Regions from separate parts of the Solibacillus sp. FSL W7-1464 genome, predicted to be linked through region 2. Evidence: riboswitches for the same ligand, from Rfam matches in the RefSeq annotation. Region 2 holds a riboswitch; each other region holds the start of a gene.
What was found. A riboswitch is a leader RNA that binds a small molecule or an ion and turns the genes downstream of it on or off. The one in region 2 is predicted to bind S-adenosylmethionine.

Region 1: linked by a shared signal. The riboswitch ahead of MKZ25_RS17540 (bifunctional homocysteine S-methyltransferase/methylenetetrahydrofolate reductase) and the one ahead of MKZ25_RS01675 (O-acetylhomoserine aminocarboxypropyltransferase/cysteine synthase family protein) in region 2 are both predicted to bind S-adenosylmethionine.
Region 3: linked by a shared signal. The riboswitch ahead of metK (methionine adenosyltransferase) and the one ahead of MKZ25_RS01675 (O-acetylhomoserine aminocarboxypropyltransferase/cysteine synthase family protein) in region 2 are both predicted to bind S-adenosylmethionine.

What each region holds. Positions count from the first base shown of each region.
Region 1 covers NZ_JBBORC010000001.1:3,517,325-3,521,166, reverse strand. The annotation lists gene hemG (protoporphyrinogen oxidase) at 1-1,255, shown strand, start outside; SAM riboswitch class I at 1,343-1,440, shown strand; gene MKZ25_RS17540 (bifunctional homocysteine S-methyltransferase/methylenetetrahydrofolate reductase) at 1,543-3,387, shown strand; gene metH (methionine synthase) at 3,380-3,842, shown strand, end outside.
Region 2 covers NZ_JBBORC010000001.1:340,472-344,313, reverse strand. The annotation lists gene MKZ25_RS01680 (hypothetical protein) at 1-59, opposite strand, end outside; gene MKZ25_RS01675 (O-acetylhomoserine aminocarboxypropyltransferase/cysteine synthase family protein) at 251-1,555, opposite strand; SAM riboswitch class I at 1,672-1,786, opposite strand; gene nfsA (oxygen-insensitive NADPH nitroreductase) at 2,031-2,765, shown strand; gene MKZ25_RS01665 (hypothetical protein) at 3,019-3,842, opposite strand, start outside.
Region 3 covers NZ_JBBORC010000001.1:2,862,456-2,866,297, reverse strand. The annotation lists gene pckA (phosphoenolpyruvate carboxykinase (ATP)) at 1-969, opposite strand, end outside; SAM riboswitch class I at 1,168-1,283, shown strand; gene metK (methionine adenosyltransferase) at 1,548-2,744, shown strand; gene MKZ25_RS14085 (gamma carbonic anhydrase) at 2,849-3,361, opposite strand; gene MKZ25_RS14080 (alpha/beta hydrolase) at 3,615-3,842, shown strand, end outside.

The sequences.
Region 1 (3,842 bases), 3.2 Mb from region 2:
GAAAATCCATTCCGAACAGGATAGCGGTTTCATTATGGAAACAGGGGCTGATTCGATTGTTGCTCGTCATCCAGGGGTATTGGAACTTATAAAGGAGCTTGATTTTGAATCAGAGCTTGTATATAACGAAACAGGTATTTCCTACATTCATACGAATAATGAGCTGCATGCTATTCCGGCAGGATCAACATTCGGTATTCCGATGAGTGTAGAATCGCTCATGTCGAGCACTTTAGTTTCCGAAGAAGGGAAGAAAAGAGCACTTCAAGACTTTGAAATCCCGAATACTAAATTTACTAAAGAAAGCTCAATCGGTACATTTTTGGAATATTTTTTAGGTGAGGAAATTGTCCGCAAGCAAATTGCCCCTGTATTAGCGGGTGTTTATTCAGGAGATTTATATCAATTAAGCCTGGCGTCTACATTGCCTTATTTAGTGGATTATAAAAACAACTACGGATCGATTATTAAGGGCTTCGAAGCGAATCGTGAGCAATTCGAAAAAGCTGCGAATAAGAAGTTTATTTCCTTCCGTTCCGGTTTATCGGCCCTGATCAATCGTTTAGAGATACAGCTTCCGGAAGTTGAATTCATGAAAAATAAAGTAACAAAGAAAGTTCGTAAAACAGGCGAGCAATATGAAATCATGCTTGAAGACGAAACGATTTTAGCAGATGTTGTTGTACTGGCCATCCCGAATGATACGGTCCGTCAAGTAATACAGGATGACTCACTGGAGAAACAGTTGGAAAAGTTCACGACGGCATCAACTTTAACGATGTATGTTGGTTTTGATGTACCGGACGATATATTACCGGCTGATGGTACTGGATTTATCGTTTCGCACAATAGTGATTTAGTCTGTAATGCGTCGACATGGACGAGCCGTAAATGGAAGCATACGTCTGCAGAAGGCAATTTACTCGTTCGTCTGTTTTACAAAGATATTAATCCGCGCTATGAACAATTGGCAGCCATGTCTGATGAAGAGCTGACAACAGTTGCATTGGAAGATATTCGTCTGAGCTTAGGTATTGAAGCGAAGCCGACAGTCGTCAATGTAACGAGGTGGATTGACCAAATGCCACGATATGATTTGGCGCATAACGAAGCGTTATCGAAAGTTATACAGCAGATGGCAACGGATTACCCGAATATCCTATTAGCGGGATGTGCCTATTTCGGAGTGGGAATAGGTGCCTGTATTTTAAACGGTAAAAAAACGGCTGAACAGATTATTAGTCGAATTATGTAAAGAAATACTTCATTCGGCTAAAGGGTATTGACGGAACTATTAGATAACGTTATGATTCATTTAATTATTTCAAAAATTCATATTATTTTCTTATCAAGAGAAGTCGAGGGACTGGCCCGATGAAACTTCAGCAACCAACGTTAAGTCAGGTGCTAAATCCAGTGGCGGATGCCAGAAGATGAGAAGGGATTAAGTTGATAACTATTATGCCTTCTTTTATTTAATGAAAGAAGGCTTTTTTGTATCGTTAATATACTGAAAATACTGTAAATGATGGAGTGAAGGTAATGGGTTTACTTGAAGAATTACAAACACGGGTTTTAACAGCAGACGGGGCAATCGGAACACTTCTTTATTCATATGGGTTGGATTATTGTCATGAAGAGATGAATATTGCACGTCCTGATATTATAGAAAAAATTCATAGTGAATATATTGCGGCAGGTGCGGATATTATTCAGACAAATACATACGGAGCTAACCGGATTAAGCTTGCGCGTTATGGCTATGAAAATCGTGTGATGGAATTTAATGAAGCTGCGCTGAAAATCGCTAAGCGTGCTGCTTCTCTGGATGGGCAATATGTTCTGGCGACAATCGGTGGTATTCGCGGAATCCGTAAAAGTGACGCGACATTAGATGAAATTTTATTTGCATTCCAAGAACAAGCGGAAGTACTGCTAGCTGGTCAACCTGATGGATTCTTACTGGAAACCTATTACGATTTTGAAGAATTATCACAATGTGTCCATCTCTTACGTTCGATGACCGATTTACCGATCATTGCCCAAGTGACGATGCAGGAGCCGGGCGTCCTTCAAAATTTAATGTCTCTGAACGAAGCACTTCAGGATTTGGAAAGATTGGGTGCGGATATTGTTGGGAGTAACTGCCGATTAGGTCCTTTCCATACGATTCAGGCATTTGAAGGAGTCAATTTACCGAATAAGGCATTTCTGTCGGCTTACCCAAATGCATCATTATTGGATATTGAAGATGGCCGTGTTGTCTATGAATCGGAAACCGATTATTTCGCTCGTGCAGCCGTTGAACTTGTAAACCAAGGAGTCCGTTTAATTGGCGGTTGCTGCGGAACAACACCGAAGCATATTGCGGCGGTGAAAAAACGTTTGGCGAATATGCAGCCAATTGATACGAAGGAAGAAAAACCTGGATATACACAATTCGTCCGTATTCCGGAGCCGCGTAAGCAGGAGCCGCTCCATGAAAAAGCCAAACGTGAACGTTCTGTTATTGTGGAGCTTGATACACCGCGTCATCTGGAAATTGACGGATTTGTCGAAGGGGCAAAACAGCTGGCAAAAGCGGGCGCCGATGTTGTTATGATGGCTGATAACTCACTTGCTTCGCCGCGCATCAGTAATATTGCGATGGCTGCTATTTTGAAAGAGCATGGAATTCGTTCGTTGCCGCATTTAACATGCCGTGACCGAAATTTAATTGGGCTTCAGTCACATTTAATGGGACTTGATGCACTGGAACTTCATGATATTCTGGTCGTGACAGGGGACCCGACAAAAGTGGGGGATTTCCCAGGCGCGACGAGTGTATATGATGTTTCGTCAATGGAGCTTATTTCTCTTATTAAGCAGTTAAATAAAGGCGGTTCATTTACCGGGAAATCACTCCGTAAACAGGCGAATTTCTCGGTAGCTGCTGCCTTTAATCCGAATGTGCGTGTATTGGACCGTGCTGTTGCCCGTTTAGAGAAGAAAATCGAGCATGGGGCAGATTATTTTATTTCACAGCCGGTTTATACAAAAGAAAAGATTATCGAAATCTATGAGGCGACCAAGCATTTGGAAACACCGATCTATATCGGGATTATGCCATTAACATCTTCGCGCAGCGCAGAATTTTTACATCATGAAGTACCGGGTATTAAATTGTCCGATGAAGTACTTGCGCGTATGGCTGCCTGCGGGGATGACAAGGAAGCATCGACAGCAGAAGGAATCGCAATTGCGAAAGAGCTGCTCGATACGGCATGCAAATACTTTAACGGTATTTATTTAATTACGCCGTTTTTACGCTATGATATGACGCTGGAATTGATGGACTATGTAAAACAATATGATGTGGAAAGTAAAGGAGTTCAGTCGAATGTATAATCACCCAATTCATGAGCAATTACAAAAAAGAATACTTATCATCGATGGTGCCATGGGGACGATGCTTCAGGCAGAAAACCTAACATACGAAGATTTTGGCGGTGAAGATTTAGATGGTTGTAATGAAAACCTGGTACTGACGAGACCGGATGTATTGGGCAAAATTCACCGTGAATATTTAGCTGCTGGTGCTGATATTATTTGTACAAATACGTTTGGCGGAACACCTCTTGTTCTGGATGAATATAACTTAGGCGACAAGGCGGTTGAAATTAATAAGCGGGCGGTTGAAATTGCACTGGAAGCGGCAAAAGAGTTTTCGACACCGGAATGGCCGCGCTTTGTTGCAGGTGCAATCGGGCCTACGACAAAAACATTGTCGGTAACAGGCGGTATTACATTTGAAGAGTTGGAAGAAAACTTTTATATACAGGCAAAAGCGCTAATCGAAGCTG
Region 2 (3,842 bases):
TCATTAAGTTCATAAATAATATAGGCTACTACGTTTTGCGCACTGTATACTTTCCCCATGTTGAACAACTCCTTTTCTTCCAATGATGCTAGAACATCACTTTAAATTTTTCCGGTCGGTAATTTTATTATCCCAATTGTATTACTTGGTATTAATTTTGTCAATAAAACTTATATAAATAGTGGGAATTAATTTTCTAAAAATTGCTTAGCTTTTCGAATGGGAAAAGCAAAGCCTTTTTCCTAAAGTACTATGCGTTTGTTTCTATCCCAACTTCAGCCGCAACCTTCGCTAATGCCTGATCTAAATCCGCGATAATATCTTCTGCTGCTTCTAATCCGATCGATAAGCGAATGAGCTCTTCCGATACGCCTGCAGTTTTTAATTCTTCCGCAGATAACTGTTGGTGCGTTGTGCTCGCAGGGTGGATAATTAATGAACGGGCATCCCCAACGTTTGCTACATGAGAGAACAATTCCACGTTATCGATTACTTGGCGGCCTGCTTCACGTCCGCCTTTAATACCGAATGTAATGATAGATCCGAAACCGTTTTTCAAATATTTTTTCGCTAAATCATGCGTTGCAAAATCTTCGAAGCCGTTGTAATTTACGTATTCCACAAATGGGTGGTTTCTTAAATACTCGGCAACTTTCTGTGTATTTTCATTGTGACGGACAATACGCAAATGAAGCGTTTCAAGTCCTTGCAGGAAGTTAAATGCTGCGTCAGCAGATAGAGTTGGACCAAAATCACGCAATAGTTGAACACGAAGCTTTGTCGCAAATGCAGCGCCTGCTGTGTCAATCCCATAGCGTAGACCATGGTAAGAAGTATCCGGTTCTGTAAATCCTGGATGTCTTCCTTGTGTCCAGTCGAACTTGCCTGCATCCACTACAATCCCGCCGATCGTCGTCCCGTGACCGCCAATCCACTTTGTTGCAGAATGGATGACAACATCCGCACCGAATTCAATCGGATTACTTCCGTATGGGGAAGCAAATGTACTGTCGATTAATAAAGGAAGGCCGTTGTCATGGGCGATGTTTGCTACCGCTTCAATATCCAATACTTTCAAGCTTGGATTTCCGATAATTTCAGCGAAGATTGCCTTCGTTTTATCCGTGATTGCCGCCTGGAAGTTTGCAGGATCTGATTCATCCACAAATTTCACTGTAATGCCGTAGCGAGGCAATGTAGTTGCAAATAAATTGTAAGTCCCACCGTAAAGTGAACCTGCCGCAACAATTTCATCCCCTGCACCGGCAACGTTTAAAATAGAAAATGCTACTGCTGCTGCGCCAGATGAAAGCCCTACTGCAGCTGTACCCCCTTCTAATAAAGCAACCCGTTCTTCAAATGCCCCGACTGTCGGGTTCATAATACGTGAATAAATATTGCCTGTTTCCTGTAATGCAAATAGACGTTGCGCATGAGCTGTGTCGTTAAATGCATAGGCCGTTGTACGGTAAACCGGAACTGCGATCGCCCCTGTTTCCGGGTCTGGCTTTTGACCCCCGTGTAATAATAAAGTTTCTGGTCTTAAATTTGTCATTTTATTACCCCCAAAAATTTAATCGATGGTGAAATCGGTGTTTTTGAGGAGGATTTTTTAAATGAAAAAAACCCTCTTCAGTTAAGAAGAGGGTTGCGCATGAGCAAGTTTGCCTCCTCTTATCTTTCAAAATGTTTGTCCATTTTGTAGGAATTAGCACCTTAGTCAGTTCATCACTTACTGGTTGCCGGGCATCTCAGGGCCTATTCCCTCCGCCGCTCTTGATAAGAGTTATGTGATTTGTGTTCCATCGTTGTGTCTCAGTATAAAACACACTAATCCGATATGTCAACACAAAAAAATTAAAATTTTCAGATTTCTATTCTGATTGCTCTTATCTGTATTTAACGATATGCAAAAATTCCATCCCTATGAATTGAACAGACGCTAATAATCGACTTCAAGTAAAATATTGACTAAAATAAGCTTGAAGGATACACCATCAAGTTTTATTACATAAAAGGGAGATGTTCACGTGAATACAAAAGAATTATTACGCAGTCATACATCTGTTCGTAAATATACAGGTGAGGAAATTTCAAAAGAAACTGTCATCGATTTAATCGAAACAGCGCAAATGGCGGCAAGTTCGCATTTCGTACAGGCATACAGTGTCATTTGGGTAACGGATGAAGAAAAGAAAACGAAGCTTGGGGAGCTGTCTAAAAATGAATTTCAGTTTAAAACAGCGGGTGCTTCTTTCCTGTTTTGCGTAGATTTTAAGCGTTTGCAAGTAGCTGGTCAAAAGCACGGGGTTGATATTTCTGCTGACACGGCTGAAAACGTGCTTGTAGGGGTAGCAGATGTTGCGTTATTTGCCCAAAACTTCGTTATTGCAGCTGAATCAATGGGTTACGGCATTTGCTATATCGGTGGTGCCCGTACAAATCCTAAGGAAATCAGTGAACTGTTCAATTTACCGGAGTACGTTTTCCCGTTGTTTGCGATGACAATCGGTACACCGACAAAACGCAATGAAACAAAACCGCGTTTACCGGTAGCTGCAGTATTGCATGAAAATGGCTATGACGTTGCTAAATACGATGCCCTTCTAGATGAGTACGATGGGATTATGGAAGATTACTACAGTAGCCGATCTTCGAATCAAAAGACAGCAACATGGACGAAACAAATGGCCGATTACTTAGTTGAACAAAACCGTCCGCATATTAAAGACTTCCTCGCTTCACAAGGCTTTACTTGGAAGTAAGCTAATAAAAACCAAAATGCTATTTTTCTCTCTGAGAGAGAAAAATAGCATTTTTTTGCTGAGCGTTAAAAATTGATTTCCATTCCGGGTCGGATGCTTTCCGCGGGCGTGGCCTGAGCCTGTAGTCTCAGGCGTCACGCTAATCCCGCTGGAGTCGCCTCCCCTCCATTCCAATCAATTTTAAATAGCCGTTTCTTAATAAGGGTTTCCTTCTTTTTCAACGGTACTTCTACTTCTGCCCAAATTTCTTTATTTATTTCAACCCTTCAATCTGCAATGCTTTTACAGGTTGGAAATCTTCTCCTGTTTTTGCATACGTAATCGTTGCCTGGTCACCTTCTTGCAAATAGATTGCAAATGGTGCAACTTCTGTAGAAACGATGAAGTTTTCACCTGTGTTCGCCAGGAACGATACGATTGTAAAATCACCTACACGTTCTTTATAAACACGCACGACTTTCACCGTCGCTTTTGCCTCTTCGGCATTCGAAGTACCGTCTACCGTACTTCCGCCACGGCTTAGCGCTGTTTTATAAAGTCTTAACGCTTCATTTGGTGTGGTACCAAATGCCGATATTTCAGGATTTGCCGCTGACACAATGAAATAATTTTGCAGGAATCCGTTCGCATCAAGTACAGCTGACAGCCAGCTTGCTTCACCGTAGAAGTTGTAAAGGATCGGCATTTCGCCTTCCCATTCTTTTTCGATGAACTTTTTCTCAATAATTTCAAGAGCCCCTTGTGAATCCATATAGGACTCTTCCAGATTTCCTGTATAGTACGTTGCTTCACCAGTACGTGCATGTGTTAATGCATAACCTAGCATCGAGTCAACGCCCTCTTTTGGACTTGTAAAATCAGTGAAATAATACATTTCTCCGTCTTCCATAAAGATCGGGCTTACATTTGCTTCCGTACCTTCATCACTTGGCAGTTTAACATCCTTTTTGCCGACAAGACTGTTCCAGAAACCATGCACGTAGTTACCGTAATAACTGTTTTGCAAACTTACCGCTTCCGGTGATACAGCACCATCGATAAATGCCGGTACATCTGCAATTGCAATTTTTTCTGTTG
Region 3 (3,842 bases), 2.5 Mb from region 2:
TGGGTAAGCGACACGTGTGTTTTCAGTTAATGAGCCGTCTGCATAGTCGCATTCGCGTGATTCAGGGTCTACCGCAACGTTTTCCAATACTGAACCAAAGCGGATCGCATTGTAGATTTCCGGCTCATTTTCAGCGGATAGGTTGATCGTTTTAGCATAGCAACCACCTTCAATGTTGAATACACCGTTGTCAGACCAGCCGTGCTCGTCATCACCAATTAATTTGCGGTCTTTGTCAGCTGATAACGTTGTTTTCCCTGTACCGGATAAACCGAAGAATAATGCTACATCGCCTTCTTCACCAACGTTAGCAGAGCAGTGCATTGGGAAGATACCTTGTTCAGGTAACAAGTAGTTCATAATACCGAAGATGGACTTCTTCATTTCGCCAGCGTACTCAGTTCCGCCAATTAAGATGATTTTCTTTTCGATAGATGTTATAATGAACGTTTCCGATCCAGTACCGTCTACTTCCGGATCTGCTTTGAAGTTTGGTGCAGATACGATTGTAAACTCGGCAACGTGTTTAGCCAATTCGTCTGCTGTTGGGCGGATGAATAATTGATGACAGAATAGATTATGCCAAGCATATTCGTTAATTACTTTAATAGATAATTGAGACTCTTTGTCTGCACCAGCAAAACCGTTGAATACATATAACTCGTCGCGCTCTTTTAAGTAATTTACAACTTTTACATAAAGTTTATCAAATACTTCTGCTGAGATCGGACGGTTTACTTTACCCCAATCGATTTTGTCCTTTGAAATTTCTTCTTCTACTATATATTTATCTTTAGGAGAGCGGCCAGTATATTTGCCTGTTTCGGCACGTAATGCGCCTTCAACTGTTAGCGTTGCTTCTCCACGTGATGTAGCTTTTTCAATTAGTTGTGGAACAGATAATTGAGTTTTGATATTTTCCCCGTTTAAAAGTTCTTTCAGCTCGTTAGCAATTTCTACCGAATTCATCTATTAAATACCATCCTTTTTTATAGTATTCCCTTATAGAGGGGAGTTGATTCCTAATTCAAAAATAGTATAACACATTAAGTGAAATAATCTATACTAATTGCAAATTATTTTTTCGCAATTTTTTACGTATCGAAAAAAGTCAAAATTTGTTGACAGCACTTGCTTTTTTGCGTAAGATGTTTAATTGAACGGATACTCTTATCCCGAGCTGGTGGAGGGGCAGGCCCTATGAAACCCGGCAACCTGCGTATATTTTATACGTGTTGGTGCCAACCTGATGCAAGGGCAAAATTTCCCTTGAACGATAAGAGTGAAAGGTAACGAAACGTAATATCCTTTCCTCACGTGTGATGAACACGGCTATGAGAGAAAGGATTTTTTTTATTTTGATTTACAATTTCGTGCTAAGCGAAAATTAGATAGTTACAGCCTTTCAGACCCTCGTGTTAAAGCAAATATAGCTTGACGTTAAAAAGCGGATACGCATTTGTGTAATTGCTGCAATATAACGGACATGGGTAATGAGTACCGTATCAATAAAAAACAATTGCCAAAGTGATTTAGGAGGAAATGACATGACAAATCGTCGACTGTTTACATCAGAAAGTGTAACGGAAGGACATCCGGATAAAATTTGTGACCAAATTTCGGATGCCATTTTAGACGCTATTTTAGCTGCAGATCCAAATGCACGTGTAGCTTGTGAAACTACGGTAACAACAGGCTTAGTATTAGTATCTGGTGAAATTACAACTTCTACTTATGTAGATATGAAAGGTATTATACGCGATACAGTAGCAGAAATCGGCTATACACGCGGTAAGTACGGCTTTGATGCTGAAAACCTTGCAGTACTAGTAGCTGTAGGAGAACAATCACCTGACATTGCACAAGGTGTTGACCAGGCTTTGGAAGCACGCGAAGGATCAATGACAGAGGACGAACTTGAAGCAATCGGTGCCGGTGACCAAGGTTTAATGTTCGGTTATGCATGTAACGAAACTCCCGAACTTATGCCGATGCCTATTTCTTTAGCTCATAAACTAGCGCGTCGTTTAACAGAAGTACGTAAATCAGGCCAATTGGAATATTTGCGTCCGGATGGTAAAACACAAGTAACAATCGAATACGATGAAAACAATGAGCCTGTTCGTGTGGATACAATCGTTATTTCAACACAGCACGATGAAGAAGCAACATTGGAACAAATCCAAACAGATATTAAGGAACACGTTATTAAACCGGTAGTTCCTGCTCATTTATTGGATGGAGCTACAAAGTACTTCATCAACCCAACAGGTCGATTCGTAATCGGCGGCCCTAAAGGAGATGCAGGACTTACAGGTCGTAAAATTATCGTTGATACTTACGGTGGTTATGCACGTCACGGTGGCGGAGCATTCTCTGGTAAGGATGCAACGAAAGTTGACCGCTCTGCAGCATATGCAGCACGCTATGTTGCTAAAAACATTGTAGCAGCGGGCTTAGCAGACCGTGCTGAAGTGCAGTTGGCGTATGCAATCGGTGTTGCACAACCTGTTTCAATCGCAGTTGATACGTTTGGTACAGGAAAAGTAGCAGAATCACAAATCGTAAACTGGGTTCGTGAACTTTTCGATTTACGTCCTGCAGGCATTATTAAAATGCTTGATTTACGACGCCCTATCTATAAACAAACAGCAGCATACGGACATTTCGGCCGCACAGATTTGAATGTGCCATGGGAAAATACGGATAAAGCAGCTGAATTAAAAGCAAAAGCAGGAATTTAATAAAAAAAGGAGCATCCAGATAAATGGATAGCTCCTTTTTTATGATTTCCAGTAAACATCCTATATTATAGGTAGAGATTTCGACTAACAATATGATTGTGAAACTATTTCTGAAGGGATTTATAGTATTGTCCTTTCGCCACATATTCGGAAATAATCCGATCCATATCTGCGCGATCTTCAGCTGTTACTTCACGCACAACTTTTGCCGGGCGCCCCATCGCCAAACAATTGGGAGGAATCACTTTTCCGGGTGGTACTAGACTGCCGGCACCGATAAACGCTCCTTCGCCTATAACTGCCCCGTCCAGTATGATGGAACCCATACCAACTAAAGCGCGTTTCTTAATTGTACAGCTATGTAATGTAACTTGATGGCCTACTGTTACTTCATCTTCAATGATGAGAGGGTAAGCGGGACTTTGGTGAAGGCAGCTCAAATCCTGGATGCTGACACGGTCGCCAATTATAGTTTTGTTCACATCGCCGCGGATTACCGTGTTAAACCAAATTGAAGTTTCGGCCCCGATTGTTACGTCACCGGTAATTGTGGCATAATCGGCAATGAATGCAGAAGGGTGGATTGTCGGTATTTTATCCTTATAGGGGTAAATCATTTTCATTTCCTCATTTCTTCTATAGAATTGTAGATAAATCTATAGATATCGTAACAAAACGTGAAGAATTTTCAATTAACATTTCTTTTGAATCGGAATGTATTATAATTAAACGAATAAATAGTAATATAATGATGCCGATATTAAAGAAGGTGCAACATCATAACTTTTTGATATCGGCAAACTCAGACTTAATTTTAAAGGTCTCGTGTTTATGTCATAAAAATAATTTATATGTAAAAGGAGTATGGCCATGTGGAAATGGGAAACAGAGCAACAACCAAAAGCCGTAGTCGTTATTATTCATAGCGCATATGAACATCATCGGTGGTACGCATGGTTAATCGAAAAGTTCCGCAGTTCCCACTTTCATGTTGTAATGGGGGATTTGCCGGGACATGGAGAGCAAGGAAAGTATACAAAGTATCATGACGAAGATTTTAAAGAATATTACAAGTATACAAAAGTGTTGTTGAAAGTG